DNA from 4 places in the Streptomyces sp. NPDC055013 genome. Region 3 is predicted to be linked to each of the others. Evidence: riboswitches for the same ligand, from Rfam matches in the RefSeq annotation. Region 3 holds a riboswitch; each other region holds the start of a gene.
The links. A riboswitch is a leader RNA that binds a small molecule or an ion and turns the genes downstream of it on or off. The one in region 3 is predicted to bind cobalamin.
Positions count from the first base shown of each region.

Region 1: it holds a riboswitch for cobalamin, as region 3 does, so the genes downstream of both, ACWGDB_RS07650 (GHMP family kinase ATP-binding protein) here and metE (5-methyltetrahydropteroyltriglutamate--homocysteine S-methyltransferase) in region 3, are expected to answer to the same signal.
Region 2: it holds a riboswitch for cobalamin, as region 3 does, so the genes downstream of both, nrdI (class Ib ribonucleoside-diphosphate reductase assembly flavoprotein NrdI) here and metE (5-methyltetrahydropteroyltriglutamate--homocysteine S-methyltransferase) in region 3, are expected to answer to the same signal.
Region 4: it holds a riboswitch for cobalamin, as region 3 does, so the genes downstream of both, ACWGDB_RS07675 (ABC transporter substrate-binding protein) here and metE (5-methyltetrahydropteroyltriglutamate--homocysteine S-methyltransferase) in region 3, are expected to answer to the same signal.

Region 1 is NZ_JBSGVW010000004.1:290,921-298,298, reverse strand. Features, by position in the region: gene ACWGDB_RS07660 (ATP-grasp domain-containing protein) at 1-655, opposite strand, end outside; gene ACWGDB_RS07655 (cysteine synthase family protein) at 652-1,674, opposite strand; gene ACWGDB_RS07650 (GHMP family kinase ATP-binding protein) at 1,671-2,573, opposite strand; cobalamin riboswitch at 2,788-3,023, opposite strand; gene ACWGDB_RS07645 (ferric reductase-like transmembrane domain-containing protein) at 3,239-4,225, shown strand; gene ACWGDB_RS07640 (hypothetical protein) at 4,325-4,780, shown strand; gene ACWGDB_RS07635 (Rieske 2Fe-2S domain-containing protein) at 4,917-5,978, opposite strand; gene ACWGDB_RS07630 (hypothetical protein) at 6,259-7,077, shown strand; gene ACWGDB_RS07625 (class F sortase) at 7,074-7,378, shown strand, end outside.
Region 2 is NZ_JBSGVW010000004.1:210,780-218,157, reverse strand. Features, by position in the region: gene nrdF (class 1b ribonucleoside-diphosphate reductase subunit beta) at 1-463, opposite strand, end outside; gene nrdE (class 1b ribonucleoside-diphosphate reductase subunit alpha) at 478-2,688, opposite strand; gene nrdI (class Ib ribonucleoside-diphosphate reductase assembly flavoprotein NrdI) at 2,643-3,077, opposite strand; cobalamin riboswitch at 3,250-3,479, opposite strand; gene ACWGDB_RS07370 (STAS domain-containing protein) at 3,610-3,975, opposite strand; gene ACWGDB_RS07365 (ATP-binding protein) at 4,207-4,632, shown strand; gene ACWGDB_RS07360 (STAS domain-containing protein) at 4,811-5,173, shown strand; partial or broken gene ACWGDB_RS07355 (anti-sigma factor RsbA family regulatory protein) at 5,170-5,973, shown strand; gene ACWGDB_RS07350 (hypothetical protein) at 6,279-6,731, shown strand; gene ACWGDB_RS07345 (hypothetical protein) at 6,732-7,378, shown strand, end outside.
Region 3 is NZ_JBSGVW010000001.1:470,030-477,407, reverse strand. Features, by position in the region: gene aceA (isocitrate lyase) at 266-1,549, shown strand; gene aceB (malate synthase A) at 1,653-3,251, shown strand; gene ACWGDB_RS02025 (3-hydroxybutyryl-CoA dehydrogenase) at 3,248-4,117, shown strand; cobalamin riboswitch at 4,336-4,559, shown strand; gene metE (5-methyltetrahydropteroyltriglutamate--homocysteine S-methyltransferase) at 4,728-7,046, shown strand; gene ACWGDB_RS02015 (serine hydrolase domain-containing protein) at 7,268-7,378, shown strand, end outside.
Region 4 is NZ_JBSGVW010000004.1:299,198-306,575, reverse strand. Features, by position in the region: gene ACWGDB_RS07695 (ABC transporter substrate-binding protein) at 1-189, shown strand, start outside; gene ACWGDB_RS07690 (potassium transporter Kup) at 341-2,311, opposite strand; gene ACWGDB_RS07685 (ABC transporter ATP-binding protein) at 2,475-3,293, opposite strand; gene ACWGDB_RS07680 (FecCD family ABC transporter permease) at 3,290-4,405, opposite strand; gene ACWGDB_RS07675 (ABC transporter substrate-binding protein) at 4,402-5,394, opposite strand; cobalamin riboswitch at 5,470-5,649, opposite strand; gene ACWGDB_RS07670 (class I SAM-dependent methyltransferase) at 5,703-6,452, opposite strand; gene ACWGDB_RS07665 (MDR family MFS transporter) at 6,421-7,378, opposite strand, start outside.

The sequences.
Region 1 (7,378 bases), on a different contig from region 3:
ACATCAGCCGGCTGGAGACGCCCAGCAGCCGGGTACGGCCCGCCCAGGTCAGGGTCTCGGCGCTGTACACCGGCCCGCCGAAGTACGGCTCGGCGAACAGGCGCCCCGTCAGCCGTCGCCCTGACGTCTCGGCCAGGGCATGGTCCAGCGCCAGCTCGTCGCGGACCAGCCAGACGTTCTGGCTCCCCGTGCCCGCGGTGTCCTTGAGCACGGCCGGCAGACCGACCTCCTTGAGCAGAGACTCCCGCAGCTCGTCCACCGAAGCGGCGGACTCCACGGCTCGGCCGCGCGTCAGGCCGGCCTCGTGCAGGTGGTTGCGCACCGCGGACTTGTCCCGGGTCAGCCGCAGGACCCCGGGGTCGAGTCCGGGCAGACCGAGACGGTGCGCGAGGTCGGCACCGACCAGTGTCCAGGTGTCGGTGGAGCTGATCAGGCCGCGCAGCCCGGGGGTCCGCTGCAGCCGGTCCGCCACCTGGTCCACGTCAAAGGTGTCGAGCTCCACGACGTCCAGGGCACCGGCGGGAAGGCGCTCCAACTCGTAGGTGTAGTAGGCGGGATCGCGCGTGAGGAGCAGCAGTCGCTCGCCGAGCGCGTCGGCGGCGCGGACCAGGTGCCCGAGCCCGAACGTGAGCGATTCCAGGCAGGCCACGCTCATGCCGCCCGCTCCTTCCAGCGTGCCGGGCAGGGGGTGCGTTGCCAGGCCATGGTGGACCACGGCATGGTCATCTCCTCCGGTTCGGCCACCTCGGCGGGTTTCAGCGCGGCAGGGTCGAGGGCTTCGGTGTGGCGGGCGAAGACGCCCTCCACGTAACGGTGTCCGGTGTCGGCGCCGATCACGAGGTGCAGCCGGTCGGGGTGGCGGCGGGCCTCGTACGTCGAGGCCAGGTAGCCGGCGCCGGTGGAGAGCCCGGCGAACACCGCGTGCTCCCGCAGCAGGGCGACCGCACCGGACAGGGCGTGCGCGAAGTCCATCCAGTGGACGGCGTCGTAGAGGTGATGGCGGACGTTGTCGAAGACGATCGACGATCCGACTCCGGCGATGATCGCTTCGGGGTCGTGGTGGTCCTCGCTGCCGAAGGTGACGCTGCCGAACGGCTGTATCCCGACGAGCCGCACCGAGGAGTCGGTTTCCCGGAGCCGTTCCACCAGTCCGCCCGTCGACGCGCCGGACCCCACGCCTCCGACCACCGTCAGGGCGTGGTCCCGGCACTCGGCCGTGATCCGGTCGGCGACTTCGTGGTACCCGAGGTAGTGGACGTCGTCGTGGTACTGGCGCATCCAGTGGCAGTCGGGCCGCTCGGCGAGGATCTCCTTCACCCGCCGCACCCGTAACTCCTGGTCGAGCTTGAGGTCCTGGGACGGCCTGACCTGTTCAACGGTGGCGCGCAGGATCTTCAACTGGGCGAGCGTGGTGGCGTCGACGGTGGTGGAGGCCACGATGTGGCAGCGCATGCCGTACCGGTGGCAGGCCAGCGCCAGGGCGTAGGCGTAGATGCCGCTGGAGCTGTCGATCAGGGTCTGTCCCGGGCGGATGGTGCCTCGGTCCAGAAGATGGCGGACCGCCGCGAGCGCCGAGTAGATCTTCATCGACTCGAAACGGATCAGGACGAGGTTGTCGGTCAGCCGGACAAGGTCGGGAACCTTCAGAGCGTCGGCGATGTGGGGGTGGATCAACCGTAGCCTCCTTGGGCGAACGAGCACTGGTGGCCGAGCGAGTGGAAGAAGGCGGAGAGTTCGGACTTGACCTCGGTACTGGGGCGGCGGGGAAACAGGTAGCCGATCAGGCAGCCGGTGTGAGCGACGAAGATCCCGTCGGAACCGAAGCGCTCGCGGTGAGCGAGCAGGCTGTCGAACGTGGCTTTGGGCAGGACCTCCTGGGACAGCGCGGCGCTGGCGGTCGCCGCTCGTGCAACGGCGGCCGGATCGCCCGAAGCGAAGCCCTTCAGAAGGTCGGCCAGGCAGCGCTCGTACTCCTCCCCGCGCCGCCGGTACTGCTCCAGCAGCCGGCCGGTGACGGCGGCGGTGTCCACCGTGCCGGGTTCGGTGACGAAGGCGGTGTGGAAACCGATGTCCGTACCCAAGCGCCGGACCACCCGGTGCCGACCGCTGAGATGGAGCGCGAACTCGTCGAGGAAGACGCTGTCGGCACGTTCGATGGCGGCGAGGATGCCGAGGACCACGTCGGCGTCGTACCGCAGGCGGAAGAGCCGGAACAGACAGCGCAGCGTCGCCACGATGTCCGCGGTCGAACTGGCCATCCCCACGCCCACCCGCAGGTCGGAGTGAGTGCTCCAGCGGCCCGGTGGCAGCGTGAGCCCGAAGTGCTCCAGGAAGAGCCGGACCGCGGTCGCGGATCTCTCTCCCAGGGGCAGGAGATCGGGCGGATTCACGCCCGGGGTGAAGTGCACCCAGGAATGCCGGTCGAGGGGAAAGGACACCACGGCGATGTCTGGCTCGGCATCGGCCCGCAGCGGGCCCTGATAGAGCTCGCCCAGGGTGCCGTGGCAGACACCGGACACGGTGCGGGCCGGCGGGCCGGCTGCCTCGCGGGCTGCTCCGGCGAGTGTCAGCACCGCTCGTCCCGGTCCGCCGAGCCGCGGGCCGGCCGACGCCGCGCACGGATGACGGGTACGCGCGTGGTCACGAATACGCCCTCCTTCTGGTCCCGAGCCCGGAACTCCCGAACTGCTGAACTTCGACCGGGAAGGAGGCGCGGCGCAGAGTACGCCGTGATGTCGCCCGTACCGCCAACCCAGTCCACGAGGTCACCGTGCACAGCCCACACCTCACGCGCGGGCGCAGTGGCAGGTCTTCGGACTCGTGGGCGCGCCCACCGGAGATCCGGCGACACCTACCGGCCGTCGCTTCCCGGCCCTCTTGGCGCGGAGCCAGTGCTGATTGACGGCGTTCGTTCCCACTCACCGCTGCGGGACAGTCCCGGATTCCCACCGGGTTCCCTCTTGCGTCGCGCCACCGTGGGCTTGGTCGGACCGGCGGCACGAACCGACTGCGCCCATCAGCGTAGGTGCGCTCGTGCTCCTGCGACAGGGCGCCCAATGCCGGTTGTCCTGATGTGGCCGGTGGCGTCGTCGGGCACGAGCAGCTGAGACAGCGTGTCGGCACCACGAGCGCTCTGGCCGGATTGGGCCTCGGTGGAACCGATCACCTCAACCACACTTGTAGCTTCCACGACCACGCACACCGCCCGTCGGTGGCCGCTGCCCGAAAGGCCCAGGAGATGCTGCCAGAGCCCACGTCGCAGGCCGACGGCACGAGTGCGCAGCCCGCACCCGACCGCACTGCTGTCGACCGGGTCGCCCTGCGCGCCGATCTGCGTGCCGCCGTTCCCGACGCGAGCGCGGCCGTCGCGGTCACGGCGGCCGTGTTCGTCTTCCTCTACCTGCGCATGGAGTCCGGTGACTCGGCGACGGTCGCGGTCATGCCGTTCATGGACGACCCTGCCACCTACTGGATGTACCTGCTGAGCCAGGCGTTCGGCTGGTCGGGACTGCTGTGGGCGTGGGGAACGGTCATGCTCGGCCTGCTGCTGTCGGGGCCGCGCCCCGCCCGGCTACCGGTCTCCCGGCAGGTCCTGGAACGCTGGCATCGCACGACGAGCCTCACCACGATGGCGCTGATGTTCGCGCACGCCCTGATGTTCGCGGCCGAACTCGTGCGATATGAGGCTCAGTTGGGGTGGGCCGAACGCCTGTGGACCGGCTTCGCCGACACCTTCCTGCCTGGCTGGTACGACTCCGGGACCGGCCAGATCGCGATCCCCGTCGGTCAGGGCGCGCTGTATCTCGCCGTCCCGCTCGGGTTGTTGTTCTACGTCCGCCACCGCATCGGCGCGAACACCTGGCGTCGGCTGCACCGTTTCGTGATCGTCGTCTACGTCCTCAGCGTGTGGCACACACTGCTCTACGGCACGAACGTCTGGTACGGCGAATGGCCCCGCACGGTGCTGTGGCTGCTGCAACTCCCCATCGCCGTGCTGCTGTTGGCCCGGCTGCTGCGGCCCGCTCGGCGGTCCGAGCGGCTGACCGTGCCGGGGCGGCGTGACGGGATCTCTCTGCCGAGCTGGGTGGTACGCGCGGCGGCCCGCCTCGCCGTCGCGGCGGTCGTCATCGGCCTCGTCGCTGTCGCGGCATCCGGGCACGACGGCGGACGCGAGCGCCCCGTCGAACCACCTGCCACGAGCCCACACGCGCACGAGCCGGAGTGATCCACGCCGGCTGCCGGCACGGGCTGGTCCGGAACGTCTGCGGGACGGGCCCAAATCGTGATCATGGATGCCCGTGCCGCTGGTCGGTAGCCTGCCGAGGTGGCTGAGAGCTGGGACGAGCAGCAGTTGATCGCGGACGGCTTCGAGCGTGTGTACGTGGACTTGGAGTGGTACGACGGGCCGCGCAAAGGACTCGCGGTCATCGGTGATGTCCCTCACTACTACGAGGGCCGCGACTACGACCGCGACGACGAGGCCGACGAGTACCTCGTGTGGCCCGCGAGCGAGGCCGCCGTGGCGATGGAGCGCGAGCAGTGGGCGATCTACGTCAGGTGGAACGAGGCTTATGAAGCCGGGACGGTCGAGGCGGACAGCCATCCGGGGAACGGAGGGATCGATGCCCGCTACGACGAGCTTGACTTGCTCCTCGCGCCGTACCGTCAGGCGCCGGACGGTGCTCGGCGGCTCGTGGGTGAGGTGCGGTTCGACAGTGGAGACCGCCGCTACAGGCTCGACGGGGTGGACCACTGGTTCCGGTGGCGCCCGAGCAGGTGAGGGGAGAAAGGGTGGTAGCGGAGCGGCACAGTACCGGTGACCGTGTCACCCGCATTCACCCGTGTGGCGGCGCTGCGGAGGGGTCCGGGTCATTGGAGGTGGCCGGTCCCGCGGAGTGGCGGGGGACTACCGTGGCCTAGCTGTCCTGGGTGATTCCGCACGCTGCAGCCTTGGGGCGCAGCGGTACGCCATTGGTGCGCAATACCTCGCGGACGTCCAGGATCAGGGGGAAGACCTCATGATTGCGGTCCTCGCCCTGTTGCTCCCATGCCCGCTGCTCAGCTTCGACGGCCATGCGGTCCTCGGCGAACACGCGCTCGGTGAAGCGTCTGATGAGCGGCCACGCCACATTCAAGGCCCCGGGAATCCTCGGCTTCTCGATCATGAGCAGGCCGTAGGTGTGACATGTGCGCTGCTCGGCGTCCTCGGGCACGTACGCGGCCCAGAGCCGAAAGGAGGGACGTTCGGCGTCTGCCGGGAGCAGGTCAAGTGTCTGGTACGGATAGTCGGTGCGGATGGTCATGACGTCGCTGGAGTCACCGCCGCCGATGCCCTCCGCGGCCAGCAGGCCGGCCCCACGGTTCCGTTTGCCCCCGGCATGGGTGAACAAGTAGCGGGCCTCCACCGACCGCGGGCCGGACCGGTATCCCAGCAATTCGGGATGGAGTTTGCCGAGGACGCCCCGGTGGAGGAACTGGTGATTCATGTCGAGCAGGTTCTCGTGCATGAACGAGTAGTGGCAGCGCACGGTCCGCGAGAAGGTCATGGTCTTGTACTTCGCCGAGCCGAATGCCGGCAGGGAGGGCAGGGCGGTGACCGCCGCCTTCTCCGGATCACCGGGGAAGACGAACACCAGGCCGTACGCCTCGCGGACGGGGTAGCCGCGCACGCCACGCGGTGGCCTACCGTCCCCCTTGGACAGATACGGGATCTTCGAGAGGCGGCCGTCGCCGCGGTAGACCCACGCGTGATAGCCGCAGCGCAGGGTGTCGCCCTCCACGACCCCCATGCTCAGCGGCACTTGGCGGTGGGCACACCGGTCCTCCAGTGCGTGGACGGCGCCGCTCTCACCGCGGTAGAGCGCGATGTTCTCTCCGGCGAAGGCGGTCGCGATCACCCGTTTGCTGCGCACGCTCCCGGACAGCGCGACCGGATACCAGAAATCCGGGTTCGCTCCGACGCGCCGCAGGTCGACCATGCGTACCTCTCCCTCGTCCGTGGGACAGCACCCTTCATCCTGACGGCCGCCCGCCGCGCACGCACTACCCGGCGCATCCGGACGGGTGAGAGCCGGCCCTCCTCGGCCTGCTCGGCGAGGCAGGCGTGCGCATGCTGATCCACTCCTTCGCCGCACTCAGGTCTCACCTCGCGGTTCACGTGCGTCGCGGAGTCCCGTTGAACACCCGCAAGCAGTGCTGCGTTGTATGTGTAACTGCACAATCTTTGCAATAAGCCCCCCACCCGGAAGAGGAACCAACCTGATGTCCATGCGAACCGGCCGTCTCGCGGTGCTCGCCGCCCTGCCCGCAGCCGCTCTCATCACCGTGGCAGGCTCCTCCCCGGTGTTCGCCGAGGAAGACACCCCCGCCTACCAGATCGATCTGGAGCAGCTGAACGACTCCGGATCCAAGGGCACCGTGATGCTGAGCGCGCGTGGCCAGGAACTCACCGTGTGGATCAAGTCCGAAGGCATGGTGCCCGGTCAGCCTTCCGCGCAGCACCTGCACGGGTCGACCGAAGGGCATGACTTCGTGTGCCCGGACGACAGCGCGGACAAGGACGGCGACGGGATCCTCAACAACACCGAGGCGACGGTCCACTACGGCGACATCAACATCGCGCTCACCGTCTCGGGAGATACCGACGCGGCGACCAGTGGCCTCGCGGTAGACCGCATGCCGGTCGCCGACAAGGAAGGCAAGATCACCTACAAGCGGACCCTGCAGGTCTCCCAGGACGTCATCGACCACATCAAGGACCTGCACGTCGTCCAGCACGGCATCGACCCCAACAACAACGACAAGTACGACTTCGAGGGCGCCGGCAAGAGTGAACTCGACCCGAAGCTGCCCCAGGAGGCGACCGCACCCACCAACTGCGGTGAGGTCAAGGGCGCGGCGATCGGCTCCGTCCCGGTCGGCGGGATCGAGACGGGCAGCGGGGCCGGCGGCACGAGCGTGGCTCCGGGCGTGGCCATCGGCGCGGCCTCTGCGGCGACGGCGGTTGCCGCGGTATTCGTCGTGCGTCGTCGTAAAGCGTCCGGTGTCGCGGTGGCGAAGGCCGGGGAAGCCGCGTGAGGCACCCGGTCCTGCGCGCGCGGCGTGCCCCCGCCGCCGTGATCGCCGCTGCCGTCGCGGGCCTGCTGCTCACTGCCTGTGGTGGCCAGGGGACTTCGGCATCACAGACGTCTCCAGGCCAGAGCACGACCGCTGATGCGTCGACGGGAAACCAGACAGTCACCGCTCTGGACCGGTCGGTCCCGCAGAAGGTCACCATCCCGTCCCTCGGTGTGTCGAGCACGCTGGAGACGCTGAGGCAGAACGCGGACGGGGCGATGACGACCCCCAAGAACCCAGACCTGGCCGGCTGGTACGAACC
Region 2 (7,378 bases), on a different contig from region 3:
GCTGCTGGAGGACGTCGTTGTCCACGGCCCAGCGGTAGGCGTCGTCGATCTCCGGGGTGTTGGAGAGCGTGGAGAACACCGAGGAGTAGCTGCGGGCGTGCACGGCCTGCATGAAGGCGATGTTGGTGTACACCGCCTCCTCGTGCTCGGTGCGCGCATCCTGGATCTGCACGATCTCGCCGACCGTGGCCTGCACGGTGTCGAGCATCGTCAGACCGGTGAACACCCGCATGGTCAGGGTGCGTTCCCCGGCGGTGAGCCGCTGCTGCCAGGCGTTCACGTCGTTGGAGAGCGGAACCTTCTCGGGCAGCCAGAAGTTGGCCGTGAGCCGGTTCCACACCTCCAGGTCCTTGTCGTCGGTGACACGGTTCCAGTTGACCGGGCGCAGGCGCGCGGCCGGGTCGTGGCGGTACGACGGGGGAGTGACCGACAGCTCGGTCAGCGGGGCAGGTGTGGTGGTCATCGTCGGTACGTTCCTCACAGCGTGCAGGACAGGCAGTTCTCGATCTCGGTGCCGGCCAGGGCCTCCTGGCGCAGCCGGATGTAGTAGAGGGTCTTGATGCCCTTGCGCCAGGCCTGGATCTGCGCCCGGTTCAGGTCGCGGGTGGTGGCCGTGTCGCGGAAGAAGAGCGTGCAGCTCAGGCCCTGGTCGACGTGCTGGGTGGCGGCGGCGTAGGTGTCGAGAATCTTCTCGTAGCCGATCTCGTACGCGTCCTGGAAGTACTCCAGGTTGTCGTTGTCCATGTGCGGCGCCGGGTAGTAGACGCGGCCGAGCTTGCCCTCCTTGCGGATCTCCACCTTGGAGGCGATCGGGTGGATGGAGGCGGTGGCGTCGTTGATGTAGCTGATGGAACCGGTGGGCGGGACGGCCTGGAGGTACTGGTTGTAGATGCCGTGTTCCTGGACCGAACGCTGCAGCTCCCGCCAGTCGTCCTGCGTGGGCAGGTGCACCCCGGCCTCGGAGAACAGAGCGCGTACCCGCTCGGTGGCCGGCTCCCACGCCCGCTCGCTGTACTTGTCGAAGTACGAGCCGTCGGCGTACGCCGTGTGCTCGAACCCGTCGAAGGCCGTGCCGCGCTCGATCGCGATCCGGTTCGACGCCTGCAGCGCGTGGAAGGCGACGGCGTAGAAGTACATGTTGGTGAAGTCCACGCCTTCCTCGCTGCCGTAGTGGATGCGCTGCGAGGCGAGATAGCCGTGCAGGTTCATCTGGCCGAGGCCGATGGCGTGGGAGAGGTCGTTGCCGTGCGCCACGGACGGAACGGCGTCGATGTTCGACTGGTCGGAGACCGAGGTCAGCCCGCGCACCGCGGTCTCCACGGTCGCGCCCAGGTCGGGGGAGGCCATCGCGGCGGCGATGTTCAGCGAGCCCAGGTTGCAGGAGATGTCCTTGCCGACGGTCTCGTAGCCGAGCGAAGTGTCGTACGTGCTCGGCGTGTTGACCTGGAGGATCTCCGAGCACAGGTTGGACATGTTGATCCAGCCCGGGATCGGGTTGGCCCGGTTCACGGTGTCCTCGAACAGCAGATACGGGTACCCCGACTCGAACTGCAGCTCCGCGACGGTCTTGAAGAACTCCCGGGCGCTGAGGGTCGTCCTGCGGATACGGGGGTTGGCGACCAGGTCGTCGTAGTGCTCGCTGACCGACAGGTCCGACAGCGGCCTGCCGTACTCACGCTCCACGTTGTACGGCGAGAACAGATGCATGTCCTCGTTGCGCTTGGCGAGTTCGAAGGTGATGTCCGGGACGACGACGCCGAGGGAGAGGGTCTTGATGCGGATCTTCTCGTCCGCGTTCTCCCGCTTGGTGTCCAGGAACCGCATGATGTCGGGGTGGTGGGCGTGCAGGTACACCGCGCCCGCGCCCTGCCGGGCGCCGAGCTGGTTGGCGTAGGAGAACGAGTCCTCCAGGAGCTTCATCACCGGGACGACCCCCGACGACTGGTTCTCGATCTTCTTGATCGGGGCGCCCTGTTCGCGCAGGTTGGTCAGCAGCAGGGCCACTCCGCCGCCGCGCTTGGACAGCTGGAGCGCGGAGTTGATGCCGCGTCCGATGGACTCCAGGTTGTCCTCGACGCGCAGGAGGAAGCAGGAGACCAGCTCGCCACGCTGGGCCTTGCCGGCATTGAGGAAGGTGGGCGTGGCGGGCTGGAAGCGGCCGGTCATCATCTCGTCGACCAGCCGGGAGGCCAACTCCTGGTCGCCGCCACCGAGATACAGGGCGGTGGCGACGACGCGGTCCTCGTAGCGCTCCAGGTAGCGGGAGCCGTCGAAGGTCTTCAGTGTGTACGACGTGTAGTACTTGAACGCGCCGAGGAAGGTGCGGAAGCGGTGTTCGTGCGCGTAGGCCTGCTGGTGCAGCGCCTCGAGGAACTCCCAGTCATAGGCCCGGATCGGGGCGTCTTCGTAGTAGTCGTTCTCGATCAGGTAGTCGATCTTTTCCTTCAGCGACGCGAACATCACGGTGTTGGGGTTGACGTGCTGGAGGAAGTACTGGCGGACGGCCTCGCGGTCCTTGTCGAACTGAACGTTGCCGTCGCAGTCGTACATGTTCAGCATGGCGTTGAGCGCGTGGTAGTCCTTGCGCGTGCCGACCGACTCGCGCTGGGCCGCGGGGACCGTGACCGCCGTGGTGAGGGTGTTCATGCCGCCGGTCGCCCCGTTGCCGTCGATGAGTGTCGTGTCCAAAACCTCTGCAGTCCTTCCCTCACGGCGCGGACGTCGCGGTCCGTGCCCAGCAGTTCGAATCGGTACAGCTCCGGCACGCCGCACTTGGCCGAGATCACCCGGCCGGCCAGGCAGTAGTCGGCGCCGAAGTTGGTGTTGCCGGAGGCGATGACCCCGCGCAGCAGGGCCCGGTTGGCCTCGATGTTCAAGAAGCGCACCACCTGCTTGGGGACCGCGCCCGCGCGCTCGCCGCCGCCGTACGTCGGCACGATCAGCACAAACGGCTCGGTCACCTGCGGCATGCCTTCGCGGTGCGGGTGCAGGGGGATGCGCGTGGCCGGCAGGCCCAGCTTCTCCACGAAGCGCTTGGTGTTCTCCGAGACGCTGGAGAAATACACGAGACCGCTCATCGCTCGCCGCCTCCTCTCGCTCGTTCCCGTCTCCGTCCGAGGACCGGGAGGGGAGGAGCGGCGCGGCGCATACGGCGGAAGACCGGGGCGGCGGAGAAACGTACACCTGACCCGGGTCCGTGCGTCTGCCACGTGGCCCTCCCTCGGGGCCTCGGAGCGCGCACACCGCTCTTCGGCGTGCGCGCCGGTGGCAGGTCTTCGGACTCGCGGGCGCGTCCCGTCGTACGAGGTCGTACGAGACTCCTATTGGCCGTCGCTTCCCAGGCCCTGTTCGTGGGCCCAGTGCGTGTGACGGCGGTCGTTCCCGCTCACCGCTGCGGGGCAGTCCCGGATTCTCACCGGGTTCCCTCTTGCGACGCCGGACACAGGCGTGCCCGGCGAACCACCAGCACCGCCAACACTACATCTAGAATTGACTGCGCGTGCGCATCCCAGATGTTGTGTTGTGAGTAAAACTTAGGCATACCTAAGTTTCGCCGCGGTGCTCACACGGTGAGCAAGCCCTGGGTCCGCCGGGACAGGCGGTGGGTGGTCAGGGAGTCAGTGCCTGATCGACGGTGGGGTAGCAGTCGATGAGGGTGTCGACGCCGACCAACTGAAGCACGCGCAGGACGGCATCTCTTGGGCAGGCGAGGCGGAGCCAGCCGTGCGTGGCGCTCGCCTCGCGGTGGGCGGTGAGGAGAACGTTGATGCCGCTGGAGTCCATGAAGGTCACACCGCCCAGGTCCAGCACGATCCGCGTCGGCACGACACGGTCGTCCTCCGACAGCGCCCTGCTGAAGACTTCCTGCACGGTCTGATCGATCTCGCCCCGTGCCGTCACGACGCGCACGCCGTCGATCAAACGGGTGTCGATGGCCAGCTGATCGGGACGGTCTGCGTTGTCGATGTCGGCCACGTCTCCTCGACTGCGCTCGCGAACCTGCCCCGGGTCGGGGCGGACACGGACGATTCTGCCCCACCGCCCGGGGCGGGATGCAGCAGGTCGGGCACGATGCCAAACCGCATAGTTGCCAGGCATGCACCGTGGTGGGGCGGGTAGTGGCGCTTACGAGAACGGGGAGTGAGGGCGAGGCACGTGGCATCCCATGTCGACGGTGACGGCCGTAGTGGGCCGGGTGAGCCTGTGATGCGTGCCGGGTATGCCCTGGGCGGAGATGACGTCTGCATCGCGGACGCCCGCCACCTTGCCGTCGCGTTCCTCGACCAGGCTCACGCCGACCACCACCTGCCGGTGTCGGTCCGTGCGCGGGACCTCACCCAGCTGGTGGTCAGTGAGTTGATCACCAACGCCTGTAAGTACGCCCCGGGCCCTGTCTTGTTGGAGCTGCGCATCTCCGCTGAATGTGTGGACGTCGTCATGTGGGACAGCGACCCCGCCATCCCGGTGGCCCGAGCCGCCGATCCCAGCAGGATCGGCCAGCACGGCTTGGAGATCGTCAAGGCCGTCGCCGAGGACCTCTTCATCGAGCGAATACCGGTCGGCAAGCGCATCACGGCCCGCATCAGCCTGTCCGACACGTCCAGCGACACCGCTGCCCGCGGGCTGGTGTAACGGTCCAGACGCTCGGTCCGCAGCCGGGGTTGGGGATGGGCCTTTGCTTCTGGTCGTGCAGGGCAGGAGCAGCACAGTCGTGTCCTGGCAGGCGCGGCCGTTTCGCGTATCCGGCCTCGGCTCGCGGGGTAGCGTGGGGCACCGGGGGCGGGCACCACAACCCACCGGGGGTGAGGGAGTGAACGATGCGCACGAGGCTCACGCGTCGGCCTCACCGCCGCTCCCGCCCGCAGGCACGCTGCGGGTGTACCCACTTCCTGACCTCATGGGCTGGCGGGCGATCGGTGAGATCACCCTGGCGACGCGTCCGGCATGGCAGCGGACGATGGATGGGCTGGCCGGGAGCGGCACGGGCGAGTGCCGTCTGGAGCTGTCCGCCGTGACGTTCGCCGACGTAGCCGGTGTCTCGGTCCTGGCGGTGGCAGTCCAAGGGCTTCCTGCCGGACGGCGCGTTGTCCTCGAACGGCCGCCTGCCAGCATGGAGCGGCTGCTGGAGATGTTCTGGCCGGATCTGCCGGCGATCGAGGTGGTGGCGCGATGAACGGTTCTGCTGCCACCGAGCCGTTCGTGCATCCCGCCCTGTTCTACCGGGGTGAGCAGGAGTACGTGGATGGCACGGTCCCCTTCATCCGCGACGGCCGTCAGGCCGGGCGGGCCGAACCTGACCGCCCTCAAGGAGAGCCTGGGCGCGGACGCGGCGTCGGTGCGCTTCCTCGACATGACCGAGGCGGGCCGCAACCCCGGCCGGATCATCCCGACCGTGCTGCGGTCCTTCGCCGACGCTCATCCCACGACTCGGGTGCGGATCATCGGCGAGCCGATCTGGCCGGACCGCAGCAGCCTGGAGTACCCGGCCTGCGACCAGCAGGAGGCGTTGAACAACCCGGCCTTCCAGGCCAGGGAGGTGACCATCCTGTGCCCGTACGACGCCGACCGCCTGGACGAGCGCGTACTGATCGACGCCTACGCCACGCACCCCGTGGTCGTCGTCTCCGGCGGGCACCGGCTGCCCAGCCCCTCCTACGCGCGCGGTCAGATCGTGGACCGCTAAAACCAGCCACTGGCACCGGCCCCCACATCGGCCGAGTCGCGGGTTTTCGGCATCGAGGGGCTGGCCACCGTCCGATGTGCCGCGGTCGAGCAGGCAACCCGGCTCGGACTGTCCGGCGTCCGTTGGAGGACTTCACCCTGGCGGTGTCCGAGCTGACCACCAACAGTGTGGTGCACGGCGGCGGTTCGGGCAGCCTGCGGGTGTGGGCCGAGGATACGCAGCTGGTGTGCGAAGTCAGCGACCGTGGACAGCTCACCGATCCGCTCGCCGGGCGCCACCTGCCCGCCCGAGCCGACGAGAAGGCCGCCATGTTCGGTACCTGGCCGCGTGATCCCCCGCAAGATGCCGAGCGCCGCAAGCGCCTATACGGGCACGACTTCGATCACGAAAACGGGTCCCGATCAGGTCGGCCGACGATCGGCGTGCCTCCGGCCCCTGCTCGCCGGGGACGGACAACTTCCCGCGGCGTGAAACCCATCGCGATGCGAATTTCACTCCTCCAGCGCCCCTGCGGGCCCCGAGGGGGCTTTCCCCCTTTGTGGCCCGGGGGGTTGCTCCATGTCCCAGCGGGGCAGCCGACGTGCATGATCCATCCATGACTTCACGGCGAACGAAAATCCGGATTCTGGCTGGTGCGGCGGTTCTCGGCAGTGTGTCCGCCTCGCTCGCTCCGGTCTCGGCCGCGACCGGCTCCCACCGCGGGCCGGCGCAAGGCGGGGCCGTCGTCTCCGTTGAGCAATTGGCGGACCTCACCGCGGAGGAAGTGGCCGGGGAACTCCGGGGAAAGATCGACTCGTACCAGGTCCGCTACGGCGTGACCGCCTTTCGGGTCACCTACCGCACCACCGACAGCGCGGGCGCCCTCACGACCGCGAGCCAGCTCGTCGTCCTGCCCAAGAACGGGGCGCGCCACCTGTCCACCGTCTCCTGGCTGCACGGCACCACCGTCTACCGCAAGGACGTCGCCTCGGAGAATCCGAAGTCGAACGACCGGCTGGTCGCCCTGCTGTTCGCCTCGACCGGGCGGGCCGTTTCGGCGCCCGACTAGGTGGGCCTCGGCTCGGGCGAAGGCTTCCACCCCTACGGTGACCCTCGGGCCACCGTCGCGGCCTCGGTGGACGGCCTGCGCGCGGCCCGCACCTTCGCCCACCGCAACGGCCGGGAGCTGAAGCGGAAGGTTCAGGTCAGCGGGTTCTCGCAGGGCGGCCCCGCGACCATGCTGGTTGGCCGGGCGCTTCAGCAGGAGGATGCCGACCGCTACTTCAGGCTGGGGGCGCTCGCCCCGGTCAGCGGCCCCTACAACCTCTCGGCCTTCGAGGCCGCCGCAGCCGACGACAAGATCGCCAAATCCGGCATCTACCTCGCCTACTTCGTCACCGCCTGGAACAGGATGTACGGCCTCTACGCGTCACCCGGCGACGCCTTCCGCTCCCCCTACGACAGCAAAGTGGAGGGTCTCTTCGACGGCCATCACACCGCCGGGCAGATCTTCAGCGAACTTCCGGCGGCCTCCAAGGACCTGTTCACCGAAGACTTCCTGAACAAGATCCGCAAGCCCGACGGAGTCCTGAAGGACAAGCTGCGCCCGATGGACAACACATGTGACTGGCGGCCGAACGTACCGGTGGAGATCTTCCACGGCCGGGGCGACAAGGACGTCGACTTCAGTCACGCGGATTACTGCGCGGACCAGTT
Region 3 (7,378 bases):
TTCCACGGTTGATGGCACTGAGTGCCAGTGCCAGAGTGTGAGTGCGGCCCGCCGGACCCGGCAGGCACCGCCCGGAACCGGGGCGCGATTCATGCCCTGACGTCGGAGATCCCGGCAGGACGGCAGCCCGTACCGGCAGCATTGCTCACCTTTGCCCCTTCGGGGTGACGGCGGGCCGCACCTTTGAAAGAGACACGCAGTGCCATTCGTGCGGAGATCAGCACACGATTGGCAGACGCAACAGACCGAGGAGACGGTGACAGTCATGGCAGAGGCGAGGACGCAGGCGGCCGAGGAGCTCGCACGGCGCTGGGCCACCGACCCGAGGTGGCAGGGCATTGAGCGCACCTACAGCGCCGAGGACGTCGTCCGGCTGTCCGGGAGTGTCCGTGAGGAGCAGACCCTGGCCCGGCGCGGGGCCGAGCGGCTGTGGCGCCAGCTGCACGAGCTCGACTACGTCCACGCCCTGGGCGCGCTGACCGGCGGCCAGGCGGTGCAGCAGGTCAAGGCCGGGCTCCAGGCGATCTACCTGTCCGGCTGGCAGGTCGCCGCCGACGCCAACCAGGCCGGGCACACCTACCCCGACCAGAGCCTGTACCCGGCCAACTCGGTGCCGCAGGTGGTGCGCCGGATCAACAACGCGCTGCTGCGCGCCGACCAGATCGCCACCGCGGAGGGCGCGGGCGACACCACGGACTGGCTGGCGCCGATCGTGGCCGACGCCGAGGCCGGCTTCGGTGGTCCGCTCAACGCCTTCGAGCTGACCAAGGCGATGATCGCGGCGGGCGCGGCCGGCATCCACTACGAGGACCAGCTCGCCTCCGAGAAGAAGTGCGGCCACCTCGGCGGCAAGGTCCTCGTCCCGACCTCGCAGCACATCCGCACCCTCAACGCGGCCCGTCTGGCGGCCGACATCGCCGACACACCGACGGTCATCGTCGCCCGCACCGACGCCCTCGCCGCCAACCTCCTCACCAGCGACGTCGACGAGCGCGACGCCGAGTTCGTCACCGGCGAGCGGACGGCGGAGGGCTTCTACCGGGTGCGCAACGGCATGGCGCCGGTCATCGCCCGCGGCCTCGCCTACGCGCCGTACGCCGATCTGATCTGGGTGGAGACGGGCACTCCGGACCTCGCCCAGGCCCGCGAGTTCGCCGAGGCCATCCAAGCCGAGCACCCGGACCAGATGCTGGCGTACAACTGCTCGCCCTCCTTCAACTGGAAGGCCGCGCTGGACGACGACCAGATCGCCAAGTTCCAGCGTGAACTGGGCGCGATGGGCTACAAGTTCCAGTTCATCACGCTGGCCGGCTTCCACTCCCTCAACCACGGCATGTTCGACCTCGCCCGCGGCTACGCCGAGCACGGCATGACCGCCTACGTCGACCTGCAGGAGAAGGAGTTCGCCGCGCAGGCCCAGGGCTTCACCGCCGTCAAGCACCAGCGCGAGGTCGGTACCGGGTACTTCGACCTGGTGTCGACGGCCGTCAACCCCACGTCGTCCACGACCGCGCTGGCCGGGTCCACGGAGGAAGAGCAGTTCCACTAGGCCACCCGGCCGGGAGCCTCGCCCACGGCTCCCCATGACCGAGCGGAGGGGACGGACGACCGTCCCCGTCCGCCCCTCCGCTCCCACCCGTCAGGAGATCCCGATGTCCACGACCGCACTGACCCATCACGTCCGCGTCCTCGTCGGTGCGGGGCACCGGCACGAGGAGATCCTCACGCCCGCCGCACTGGACTTCGTGGGCCGGCTGGCCGACGCCTTCGGCAAGCGCCGCCTGGACCTCATGAAGGAGCGCCGCAGGCAGGTGCTGAGACTGGCGTCCGGCTCACCACTCGACTTCCCGATGGTCACCTCCACCGTCCGTGCCGACCCCACCTGGCGGGTCGCGCCTCCCGCCCCCGGGCTGACCGACCGGCGCGTCGAGATCACCGGCCCCCCGGACCGCCGTATGGCCGTCAACGCGCTCAACTCCGGCGCCAAGGTCTGGATGGCGGACTTCGAGGACGCCACGGCCCCGCTCTGGGACAACGTCGTCGGCGGACAGCTCACCCTTCTCGACGCCGTCGAGCGCCGGATCGACTTCACCACGCCCGAGGGCAAGGAGTACCGGCTCGCGGACCCGGACAACCTCGCCACCATCATGGTGCGCCCACGCGGCTGGCACCTCGACGAGGAGCACCTGGAGTTCGACGGGCGGCCCGTGCCCGCCGCGCTGATCGACTTCGGCCTGTACTTCTTCCACTGCGCCCAGCGCCAGATCGACGCCGGGTACGGCCCGTACTTCTACCTGCCGAAGCTGGAGAACCGGTACGAGGCGCGCCTGTGGAACGACGTCTTCGTCCTCGCCCAGGAACTGCTCGGAATCCCCCGCGGCACGATCCGCGCCACGGTCCTCATCGAGACGATCACCGCAGCCTTCGAGATGGAGGAGATCCTCTACGAGCTGCGTGAGCACAGCGCGGGTCTCAACGCGGGCCGCTGGGACTACCTGTTCAGCCTCATCAAGACGTTCGGTCACCGCACCGACTTCCTCCTCCCCGACCGGGCGAAGGTGACGATGACCGCCCCCTTCATGCGGGCGTACACCGAACTCCTCGTCCGCACCTGCCACAAGCGCGGCGCCCACGCCATCGGCGGCATGGCCGCCCAGGTGCCCGGAAAGGACCCGGCCGCGAACGAGGCCGCACTCGCCAAGGTCCGGCTCGACAAGGAGCGGGAGGCCGAGGACGGCTTCGACGGCTCCTGGGTGGCCCACCCCGGGCTCGTCCCCACCTGCCACGAGGTCTTCGGCGGTGTCCTCGGTGAACGGCCCCACCAGATCGACCGTACCCGCGACGACGTCGAGGTGACCGCGGCCGACCTGCTGTCGGTGCGCAGGATCAGCGGGCCGCCGACCGCGGAGGGCGTGCGCACCAACATCGCCGTGGCGCTGCGCTACTTCGCCGCCTGGCTGCGCGGCCAGGGCGCCGTCGCGCTGGACGGCCTCATGGAGGACGCGGCCACCGCCGAGATCGCCCGTGTGCAGGTCTGGCAGTGGCTCCGGCACCGGGTGATCGACCGGGAGACGGTGCTGCGGCTGCTCGACGACGAGGTCGTCGCGCTCGGCGCCGAATACCCGTGGGCGCCCGTCGACGAGATCCGCGCGCTGTTCGAACGGACCGCGCTGGCGGGCGAGTTGCCGCTGTTCTTCACCCCGGACGCGTACACGCGGCACCTCGTCAAGCGGACGGAGGCCGGGGCATGAGCGGGGGCATCCAGCGCGTCGGCGTGGTCGGCGGCGGGCAGATGGGGGCCGGGATCGCCGAGGTGTGCGCACGGGCCGGACTCGACACCGTGATCTGCGAAGTGGACGCGATCGCGGCCCGCGCCGCCCGGGACCGGGTGGCGGCGTCACTCGACCGTGCCGTGCACCGCGGCAAGCTGGAGGAGGCCGCGGCGCGGGACGCCCTCGCCCGCCTGGTCTTCAGCGGCAGCCTGGACGAGCTCGCCGACCGGCAGCTCGTCGTCGAGGCCGTCATCGAGAACCCGGCGGCCAAGACCGAGGTCTTCGCCGCCCTCGACAAGATCGTCGAAGACCCCGAGGCGGTGCTGGCGACCAACACCTCCTCACTCCCCATCATGCGGCTCGGCATGGCGACCGGCCGGGCGGACCGGGTGGTGGGCCTGCACTTCTTCAACCCGGTGCCGGTGCTGCCGCTGGTCGAGATCGTGACCTCGCTGCACACTTCGGAGGCGACGATCGCCGCGGTCGAGGACTTCGCGACCCGAGCGCTCGGCAAGACCGTGATCCGCTCCCAGGACCGGGCAGGTTTCGTCGTCAACGCCCTGCTCGTCCCGTACCTGCTGTCCGCGGTCCGGATGGCGGAGTCCGGCTTCGCCACCGCCGCCGACATCGACACGGGCATGGAGCTGGGCTGCGCCCACCCCATGGGCCCGCTCAGGCTCGCGGACCTGATCGGCCTCGACACCGTCGCCTCGATCGCCGAGTCGCTCTACGACGAGTTCAGGGAACCCCTCTACGCCCCTCCCCCGCTGCTTCAGCGAATGGTGGAGGCGGGGCTGCTCGGCCGGAAGGCCGGCCGCGGGTTCCACATCTACGACCAGGACTGAGGGCCTGGTACGACGCGGGCTGAGGGGCCCGCGTCGCCGCCGGGGATGAGGGTTCCCGCGCGGTGGACACAGGGGAAGGGCGGGAAGCGCGTATGCGGCGCGCTTCCCGCCCGGTGGCGTTGGGACCCACGGGCGCTCGGCGCAAACGCGGCACTCGGGTGTCCCATTTCACCATCCGAATGACGGACGCCGTCCTTCCCTCCGAGGTGCCACCCCGTAGGCTGACCGGTGCAGCTGGTTCGCCCCGCCCGCCAGGTGGGATGCGTCGCAAGAGGGAACCCGGTGGGAATCCGGGACTGCCCCGCAGCGGTGAGTGGGAACGACCGCCGTCATGAGCACTGGGCCCGACGAAAAGGGCTTGGGAAGCGACGGCCAGTAGGTGTCCTCCGGTCAGGAGGACGTGCCCGCGAGTCCGAAGACCTGCCAACTGCCCGTGTGCGGACCATTCCGCGCATGGAGATCTCGGTGACCTCGAGGGCGGGTCGGCGTACATACCAGGCGGACGACCGCGCTTTTGCCGCGCGGGGTCGGTTCCGTCCGGTTCGTCACCCCTTCGCGCTCTCGTCCCGTCCCCGGGATCTCAGGGATTCATCTCGCGAAGGAGATCTCCGTGACCAGCAAGTCCGCAGCCGCGGCAGCACGGGCCACCGTGTACGGCTACCCCCGCCAGGGCGCGAACCGGGAACTGAAGAAGGCGATCGAGGGCTACTGGAAGGGCCGCGTCACCGCCGACGCTCTCCGCTCCACCGCCGCCGAACTGCGCGCCGCCAACTGGCAGCAGCTCGCCGAAGCCGGCGTCCACGAGGTCCCGACGGGCGACTTCTCGTACTACGACCACGTCCTGGACACCACCGTCATGGTCGGCGCGATCCCCGAGCGCCACCGGGACGCCGTCACGGCCGACACCCTCGACGGTTACTTCGCCATGGCGCGCGGCACGCAGGACGTGGCGCCGCTGGAGATGACGAAGTGGTTCGACACGAACTACCACTACCTGGTGCCGGAGTTGGGCCCGGGCACCGTCTTCACGGCCGACTCGGCCAAGCAGGTCGCCGAGCTGAAGGAGGCCCTGGCGCTGGGCCTGACCGCCCGCCCCGTCCTGGTCGGCCCGGTCACCTACCTGCTGCTCGCCAAGCCCGCCCCCGGTGTGCCCGCGGACTTCGAGCCGCTCACCCTCCTGGACCGCCTGCTGCCGGTGTACGCCGAGGTCCTCGCCGACCTGCGCGCGGCCGGCGCCGAGTGGGTGCAGCTCGATGAACCCGCACTCGTCCAGGACCGCACCCCGGCCGAGCTGAACGCCGCCGAGCGCGCCTACCGTGATCTCGGTGCCCTCACCGACCGTCCCAAGCTGCTGGTCGCCTCGTACTTCGACCGGCTCGGCGACGCCCTGCCCGTACTGGCCAAGGCCCCGGTCGACGGGCTTGCCCTGGACTTCACCGAGTCCGCCGCCGCCAACCTCGACGCACTCGCCGCCGTGGGCGGGCTGCCCGGCAAGCGCCTGGTCGCCGGCGTGGTCAACGGCCGCAACATCTGGGTCAACGACCTGGAGAAGTCCCTGTCCACCCTCGGCACCCTGCTCGGGCTGGCGGACCGGGTCGACGTGGCCGCCTCCTGCTCCCTCCTCCATGTGCCCCTGGACACGGGCCTGGAGCGGGACATCGAGCCACAGGTCCTGCGCTGGCTGGCCTTCGCGAAGCAGAAGACCGCCGAGATCGTCACCCTCGCCAAGGGCCTCGCCCAGGGCACCCACACCATCGCCGCCGAACTCGCCGCCAACCGGGCCGACCTGGCGTCCCGCGCCGGCTCGCCGATCACCCGTGACCCGGACGTCCGCGCCCGCGCCGCCGCCGTCACCGAGGCCGACGCCCGCCGCTCCCAGCCGTACTCCGAACGTGCCGCCGCCCAGCGCGCCCACCTCGGCCTTCCCCTGCTGCCGACCACCACCATCGGCTCCTTCCCGCAGACCGGCGAACTGCGCACCGCACGCGCCGACCTGCGCGGCGGGCGCATCGACGCCGCGGGGTACGAGGAACGCATCAAGGCCGAGATCCAGGAGGTCATCTCCTTCCAGGAGAAGACCGGGATCGACGTCCTCGTGCACGGCGAGGCCGAACGCAACGACATGGTCCAGTACTTCGCCGAGCAGCTCACCGGCTACCTCGCCACGCAGCACGGCTGGGTCCAGTCCTACGGCACCCGTTACGTCCGTCCGCCGATCCTGGCCGGCGACATCTCCCGACCCGAGCCGATGACGGTGCGCTGGACCCAGTACGCCCAGTCCCTCACCGACCGCCCGGTCAAGGGCATGCTCACCGGCCCGGTCACCATGCTCGCCTGGTCCTTCGTCCGCGACGACCAGCCACTGGGAGACACGGCCCGGCAGGTCGCCCTCGCCCTGCGCGACGAGGTGGGCGACCTGGAGGCGGCCGGGACTTCCGTCATCCAGGTCGACGAACCCGCGCTGCGCGAGACACTGCCCCTGCGCTCCGCCGACCACCCGGCCTACCTGGCCTGGGCGACGGAGGCGTTCCGGCTCAGCACGAGCGGCGTGCGTCCGGACACCCAGATCCACACCCACATGTGCTACGCCGAGTTCGGTGACATCGTCCAGGCCATCGACGACCTCGACGCCGACGTCATCAGCCTGGAAGCCGCCCGCTCGCACATGCAGGTCGCCCTCGAACTCGCCGCCCACGGCTACCCGCGCGAGGCCGGCCCCGGCGTGTACGACATCCACTCCCCGCGCATCCCCAGCGCCGAGGAGGCCGCGTCCCTGCTGCGCACCGGCCTCAAGGCCATCCCCGCCGAGCGGCTCTGGGTCAATCCCGACTGCGGCCTGAAGACCCGCGGCTGGCCCGAGACCCGGGCCTCCCTGGAGAACCTGGTCACCGCGGCCCGCACGGTCCGTGAGGAGCTCTCCGGAGCCTGAGACCGGGAGCGATCCGCCGGGGAGGGGACGCACGTGTTCCGTCCCCGGCAGATCCTCGACGTCGAGCCCGGCAGGGGGTTAACCCCACCACCGATCCGGTTGATCCCCCCATCGCGCCTCCCGCTCCCGGGCAGTCATCGTGGGACACGCAACGGGCACAGGGAGGCGGAGCACACCGCACTCCCTGGCACGACAGCGCTCACAGTCAGGGGGAAGCACACGTGACCAACCGGAATCGTGCGATCGGCGGCTTACTCACCCTGGCCGTGGCGGTCGGTGTCGCGGTGTGCCCGCCGACCGGTGACGACGGGCCACGCCAGAGCGCCGGCGCC
Region 4 (7,378 bases), on a different contig from region 3:
TCGCAGAACGTCACGCCCCTGGTCCACAAGTCCGCGGTCAACGACACGGCGAAGGCGGCACTCAACGGCGTCTCGGCCAAGCTCACCACCGAGGACCTGCTGGAGATGATGAAGAAGCTCGTCAACGACAAGGAGGACGCCGGCACCGTCGCGAAGGAATGGCTGACGAAGTCCGGTCTCGCGACCTGACGGCTCGTCCGACACCGTTCGCCCCCGTACTCCTCCCCACATTCGGGGCGGGAGTGCGGGGACTGGTCAGGACCGCACTGCGGTGCCGAGCTTGAGCACCGAGGCGAGCCCAGGGTGCGGCCCCCGTTGCGGTCGGCGCAGCTGACTGGTCCTAGACCTCGATGTGCGAGCCCATGATGACCGTGCGGTCGCGGGGCAGGCTGAAGTACTCGGCGGCGTCGGCGGTGATGTAGGAGGTGGCGATGAACAGCCGCTTGCGCCAAGGGGCCATCGTCCGTGCCTTCCCGCGCCGGATCTCGATCTTCGACAGGAAGTAGGACGCCTCGTCGAGCTGCAACGGGCCTTCGGTATCGGCCGGATCGAGCATCGCCAGTGTGCCGGGCACGTCCGGTGTCTCCATGTAACCGAACCGGGCGGTCACGTGGATGATCCCGTCGTCGGCGTAGCCCAGGTCGTCCACGACGATCCGCTGGTCGGCCGGGACACGGGGCACCGGCTCGGTCTGCAGGGCGATGATCACGACCTGCTCGTGCCGGACATGGTTGTGCTCGACGTTGGCCCGCATTGCCAGCGGCGCGGTCTCCTTGCCCCGGTTGAGAAAGACGGCCGTGCCGGGCGCCGTGACCGCCTGCTCCTGCCCTGTGCGCAGATGCTCGATGAACTCGGGCAACGGGCCCTCCTGGCGTGCTCGTTCCGCGGTGACGAGTTCGCGGCCACGCTGCCAGGTCGTCATGACCGTGAACGCGATGAGGCCGATGAGCAGCGGAAGCCACGCGCCGTGCACGAGCTTGGTCATGTTGGCCGCCACGAACAGCAGGTCGACGAAGAGGAGCACGCCCCCGCCGAGGACGAGCAGCCACTTGGGCGTACCCCACTTGGCGTGGGCGACGTAGAAGAACAGCAGGGTGGTGATGGTGATGGTGCCGGTGACCGCCATGCCGAACGCGTAGGCCAGCTCCGCAGAGGAGCGGAAGGCGAAGACCAGGGTGAGGACCGAGACCATCAGCAGCCAGTTGATCCAGGGGACGTAGATCTGACCGATCGTCGACTCGGAGGTGTGAGCGATACGCAGTCGCGGCAGATAGCCGAGCTGGGCGGCCTGGGAGGCGACCGAGTACGCGCCGGTGATCACCGCCTGGGAGGCGATCACGGTCGCCGCCGTCGCCAGGACCACCATCGGCCAGCGTCCCCAGTCGGGCACGAGCAGGAAGAACGGGCTGCTGATGTTGTCCGGGTCGTCGAGGATCAGCGCGCCCTGACCCATGTAGCTGAGGACACAGGCGGGCAGGACGAGGAACAGCCAGCCCCGGGTGATCGCGCGGCGGCCGAAGTGCCCCATGTCCGCGTACAGCGCCTCGGCGCCGGTGACCGCGAGGACGATCGCGGCCAGGGCGAAGAAGGCCGTGCCCCAATGGCCGAACAGGAAGCCCAGCGCGTACGTCGGCGACAGGGCCTTGAGGATGTCCGGGTGGTCGGTGATGCCGACGATGCCGCACGCGCCGATGGCCAGGAACCAGGCGATCATGACGGGCCCGAAGATCCTGCCCACCGCCGCGGTGCCCCGGCGCTGCACCAGGAACAGCAGCACGATGATCACCGCGGTGATGGGCACGACCGCGTCCTCGAAGGACGGCTCGACGACCTTGAGCCCCTCGACCGCGGACAGCACCGAGATCGCCGGGGTGATCATGCTGTCCCCGAAGAACAGCGACGCGCCGAAGATGCCGAGCGCGGCCAGGACGCCGGCGGCTCTGCGGCCGCGCTGGGCGTTCCACCGCCGCAGCAGGGTGATGAGGGCCATGATGCCGCCCTCACCGTCGTTGTCGGCGCGCATCGCGAGCAGGATGTAGGTGACCGTCACGATGATCATGACCGACCAGAACACCAGGGACACCACCCCGAACACGTTGTCCGTGCTGACCGGGACGGGGTGCGGGTCCTCGGGGTTGAACACCGTCTGCAGGGTGTAGATCGGACTGGTCCCGATGTCGCCGAAGACCACACCGAGAGCCCCGACGACCACTGCGAGGCGCACGGTGTCGCGCGCGTTCGTCCGACGGGCGTCCACAGCCCGCGACGCGGATTCGTCATCCGGCGCGGTTCCCTGCCGACGATCGTCCATGGTGCTCCTCCTCGAACGGGCGCTCAGCCGCGGACCCGGGGCATCGGGGCGGACGATACCCATCCCGTGGCACAACCGGCGGTAAGGGCGCGGCATCGGCGTAGCGGGCGACTGCTGTCCCGGTGCTGCGCGAGGAAGCGTTCGCCCGCGCGAGATCGCCTGATCACGCTGTGGAATGGCCCACCTGGGCAGGAGCAGCCGGATGCGGGTTCCCCGGGAGGAAAGTCACCTGGGGTGCGCCCGTGCGTGGATGGATCACGACCTCGCTCTCCACTCCGTACACCTCGGCCAGCAGCCGCGGCGTGAGGACGTCGGCCGGAGTGCCGGATGCGGTGACCTCGCCGTCGTTCAGGACGTAGAGGCGATCGCAGTAGTACGCGGCCAGGTTGAGGTCGTGCAGGGCTACCAGGACCGTGGCGGGCAGGTGCCTCAGGGCACCGAGGACTTGCAACTGGTGGCGTATGTCGAGGTGGTTGGTCGGTTCGTCGAGGACCAGGAGTGAGGGCTGCTGGGCGAGCGCCCGGGCGATCACCACGCGTTGGCGTTCGCCGCCGGAGAGGCTGTCGAAGGGGCGGTCGGCCAGGTCGGTCACGTCGACCGTCGTGAGGGCTGAATCGATCAACGCGGCGTCCTCGGCCGTGTCACCGTCCAGCAGCCGTTTGTGCGGCGTACGGCCCATGGCGACGACCTCGCGGACCGTCAGATCGAAGTCCGCGCCCGACTCCTGTACCACTGCCGCCACGGTACGGGCCAGCCGTCGCACGGGCAGCGACCAGGCGTCGGTGCCGTCGACGCGGACCTGGCCGTCGGCGGGTCGCAGGACACGGTAGACGGAGCGCAGCAGGCTGGACTTGCCGCTGCCGTTCGGGCCGACCAGGCCGATCACCTCGCCGGCGCGGGCGACGAGGGAGACGTCCTTAACCAGGCGGTGCGCACCCGCGGTGAGCGTGACACCGTCGACGACGAGTTCGGTCGCGGTCATGCCACTCCTCGGTCGGTGCTCCGCCGGGCGTCCCGGCGCATCAGCCACAGGAAGAACGGTCCGCCGCACAGCGCCGTGAGCACCCCCACCGGGATCTCGAGGGGCGCGGCGACCGTACGTGCCGCGATGTCGGCCCAGATGAGGAACACCGCTCCGCCGAGCGCGGCCGTCGGCAGGACGCGCCGGTGGTCGCCGCCGACGAAGAGGCGCACGATGTGCGGCAGCATCAGGCCGACGAAGCCGATCGGTCCGGCCGCCGCCACCAGCACACCGGTGACCAGGGAGAGCAGCACGAACATGCGGGCGCGGAAGCGGGCCACGTCCAACCCCATGGTGGTGGCGGGTTCCTCGCCTGCCAGCAGCAGGTTCAGGTTGCGGGCCTGCACCATGAGCACGGCGATGCCGACCAGCAGGCCCGCGCTGGGCAGCCACAGGGTGCCCCAGTTCACGCCGCCGAGGCCGCCCAGGGTCCAGGCGAGGACCGCGCGGGCCTCGTTGCCCCGGTCGGTGGTGAGCAGCAGCAGGTCGAGCAGCGCGGTGAGCACCGCCGCGATCGCCACCCCCGAGAGCACGAGCCGCACCGAGGTGATCCGGCCGCCGGTGCGCGCGGTGGCGTAGACGAGCAGCAGCGCGCCCAGCGCGCCGAGGAACGCGGCCGCCGACAGGGACACGGGGCCGAACAGACTGGCCCCGAACACGATCACCGAGACCGCGCCCAGAGACGCTCCCGAGGACACTCCCAGCAGGTACGGCTCGGCGAGCGGGTTACGCACCAGGGCCTGCATGGCGGTGCCCACCACCGCGAGCCCCGCACCGGTCACAGCCCCGAGCAGCACACGCGGCGCCCGCACGTCCAGCACGATGGTCTCCCGCGCCCGCGACCAGTCGGGCTGCGTCCAGTCGGCGCCCAGCGCATGCGTCACGATGCCCCACACCTGCCCGGGCGGTACCTGCACCGACCCGACGGCCAGGCCCACGGTGGCCGAGACCACCAGCAGGGCGGCGAGGACGATCAGGGCGGCCGCGAGGTTCCCCCGGCCCGCCCGCCGCTGACTCCGTGGCGGGCGCCGGGCTGCCGCGTCACTCGGCGTGTCCGTGGCGGAAGCCGTCACCGGAAGCTCTCGGGGTGCAGGCCGCGGGCCAGGTCCTCCACGGCATACGCCGACCGGACGCCGACCAGGGTCGCGGTGAGCGGCAGGACCACGAACCGCTTGTTCCTGATGGCCGGCACGTCGGCGAGGGCGGGCTGGGCGAGCAGGAACTTCTTCTTCTGCTCGACGCTTCCGGCATCGGCGTAGTCGTAGATGGCGATGACCTCCGGCTTGCGCTCGACGACCTGTTCCCAGGAGACGTCCCCGAAGACGTCGTCCAGGTCGGCGAAGACGTTCTTGCCGCCGGCCAGGCGGATCAGTTCGGTGCCGAGGCTCTTGCCGCCCGCGGTGAACGCCGTCTTGTCGCCGCTGTCGTACACGAATACGGGCACCCGCGGCTCGTCCTCGACGGCGGTGGCGGCCTTGTCGACCCGGCTCTGCAGGTCGGCGGTCAGCTCGGTGGCCCGGTCGGAGACACCGAAGATCTTGCCGACGGTGCGGATCTCGTCGTACGTGTCCTTCATCGTCACCTGCTTCTTGCCGCAGTACTCGCGGTTGAGATAGGTGTCGATGCCGGCGTCGGCGAACGCCTCGCGGGAGCGGCCCTCGTTCTCGTCGAACGCGCTGCCGTAGCCGCCGTAGACCAGGTCGGGCTCGGTGTCGAGGATCTTCTCGAAGGACGGTTCCTTCGCGGCGAGTTCGGGGACGGCCTCGTAGTCCTTCGCCAGCGCGGGCAGCACGTCCGAGTCGGGGAAGGCGGTGCCCACCATGCGGTCCTTGAGCCCGAGGGAGAGCATCAGCTCCGCCGGGTGCTGGTGGATGGTGACCACCCGCGACGGCGGCCGGTCGTAGGTCGTCTTCACGCCGCAGTTGTCGATCGTGACGGGGAAGCCCTTGCGCGACGACGCCGCGGCCTTCGGATCCTGGGCGGTGCCGGACGAGCCGCAGCCCGCCGTCAGCAGGGTCGCCGACAGGGCCACGGCCGCGGTGCGCAGGGCGGCGCCGCGCAGGCGGGTGGGGAGAAGGGCATGGGGACGCGCTGGCGCGTTGGACACGTAGAGCCTCCTGGGGAGTCCGCGCTCCTCGGAACGGGCCCGCGACAGGCCAGTGTCCTGACTCCCGGATCTACGTCCCCCTGCCTTGCCGCGCGGCGCGCGGTGGCGTGTCGAGAGGGACGCTCCCCGGTCACAGTGGCGGGACCGTGCCGGACTCGCACCGGCTTCCTGTCTCCCGTCGCGGCGATGACCCGGTGATATTACGTTCCCTCAAGTCGAGGTCAACAGAGCGTGCGAGGCCGGCCGCACGCCCCCGCACCTCATCACCCCTCACGTACCGCCCGTAACACCAGCCGCTCGGCGTTCTCGTCGTAGGCGCGGCCGTCGAAGCCGCCGAAGACCTCGACCCGGCCGAACCCCGCCTCCTCGACCATCCGACGCAACTCGACGGCGCTGTAGACGAACCACACCAGCGCGGCCCGAGTCACCCGCTCGCCCCGGACCAGCACCCAGTCGCTGCGCAGCCGCGCCCAGTCGTCCAGCACGGTGTCGGTCTGCACCATCAGGTCGTCGCCGCGCCGGACCACCTTCGGTGGGGTCACCCTGCGGGCCAGCAGTTCCTTGCCCGCGAGGTCCAGGACCAGGGTGCCGCCGGGCGCCAGGCAGGTGTGCAGGGTGCGCAGGACCCGGGCGTTGTCGGCGGGGTCCTCGAAGTAGCCGAACGACGTGAACATGTTGAGGGCGACGTCGAAGTGGCCCGGGGCCTCGTACTCCCGTGCGTCGGCCCGTACGTAGGTGACGTGCGCACCGGCGTCGGCGGACCGCTTCCGCGCCCGCTCGAGCATGGCGGGGCTCAGGTCGACCCCGGTGACGTCATGGCCGCGCTGAGCGAGCGGGACGGTGAACACGCCCGGCCCGCAGCACAGGTCCAGCACCCGTGCGCCGGAGGGAAAGGAGAGCAGGGGAGAGGAGCCGAGCAGCTCCTCGGCCTGGGTGTAGCGCTGCTCGGAGAACAGAAAGTCGTGGAACTCGGTCCAGAAGTCATCGTCCAGGAACCCGCCCGTCCGTGTCATGCGGCCTCAGTGCTCCTTCGTCGTCGTGATGGGGGAGGGGTTGCTTGTCCGTGTGACCGCGCAGCGTCAGCAGTACCGGCGGGAGCAGCAGGCACTGGGCGGCGGCCAGCAGCCAGAACCAGCCGGTGTTCCCGGCACGTTCGCCGAGGCCGTACACCTGCCCGCCGAGCACCCCGCTCGCGCACGCGCCCAGGCCGGCGGCCAGCCGCTGCTGACCGAAGACAACGGCGTCGGAACGCGGACTGCGCTGCAGGGCCTCCAGGTCGTTCTTCAAGAACAGCACGATGTCGCCCAGGGTGATCAGGGCGCCGCCGACCAACAGGGCCGGACGGTTGCCGATCGCGAGCACGGCCAACCCGGCGGCCAGCCCCGCGAAGCCGACCGCGAGGGCCGTGGCGTACGGCATGCGGCGGATCAGGCCGGACGCCGGCGGCTGCACGACGATGACCAGCGTGAAACAGAGCAGCAGCACCAGGCTGTAGAACTCGCTGGAGGCCCGCTCGACGGCGTACACCGCCAGGAAGTGCTGGAAGTGGAAGTACAGGTAGAACGCGAGGGCGTTGGCCGCGAACGGTACGACCGCCACACCGGCCAGCAGTCCCTGCCGCGCGGCCCCGGCGGCGGACGGACGGTCCCCGGCAGCCGCGGGGAGCCGTGCGTGGCCGGCCGTGACCACGATGAACAGTGCCGTGACGGTGACGAACAGCCAGCCCGGCGAGGACAGCACGAACGGGCCTGCGACCAGCGGACCCACCGCCATGCCCGCGTTGAGCGCGGCGTTGCCCGCCGACAGGAACGCGGGGCGGCGTTCGTCGTCCACGCCCCGCACCAGGTACGCCTTGTTGGCGGGCAGGTACAGTGCGGCGCCGCAGCACGTCAGGACCAGCGCCGGGACGGCCAACGGAGGCCAGCGCAGAGCCGCCAGG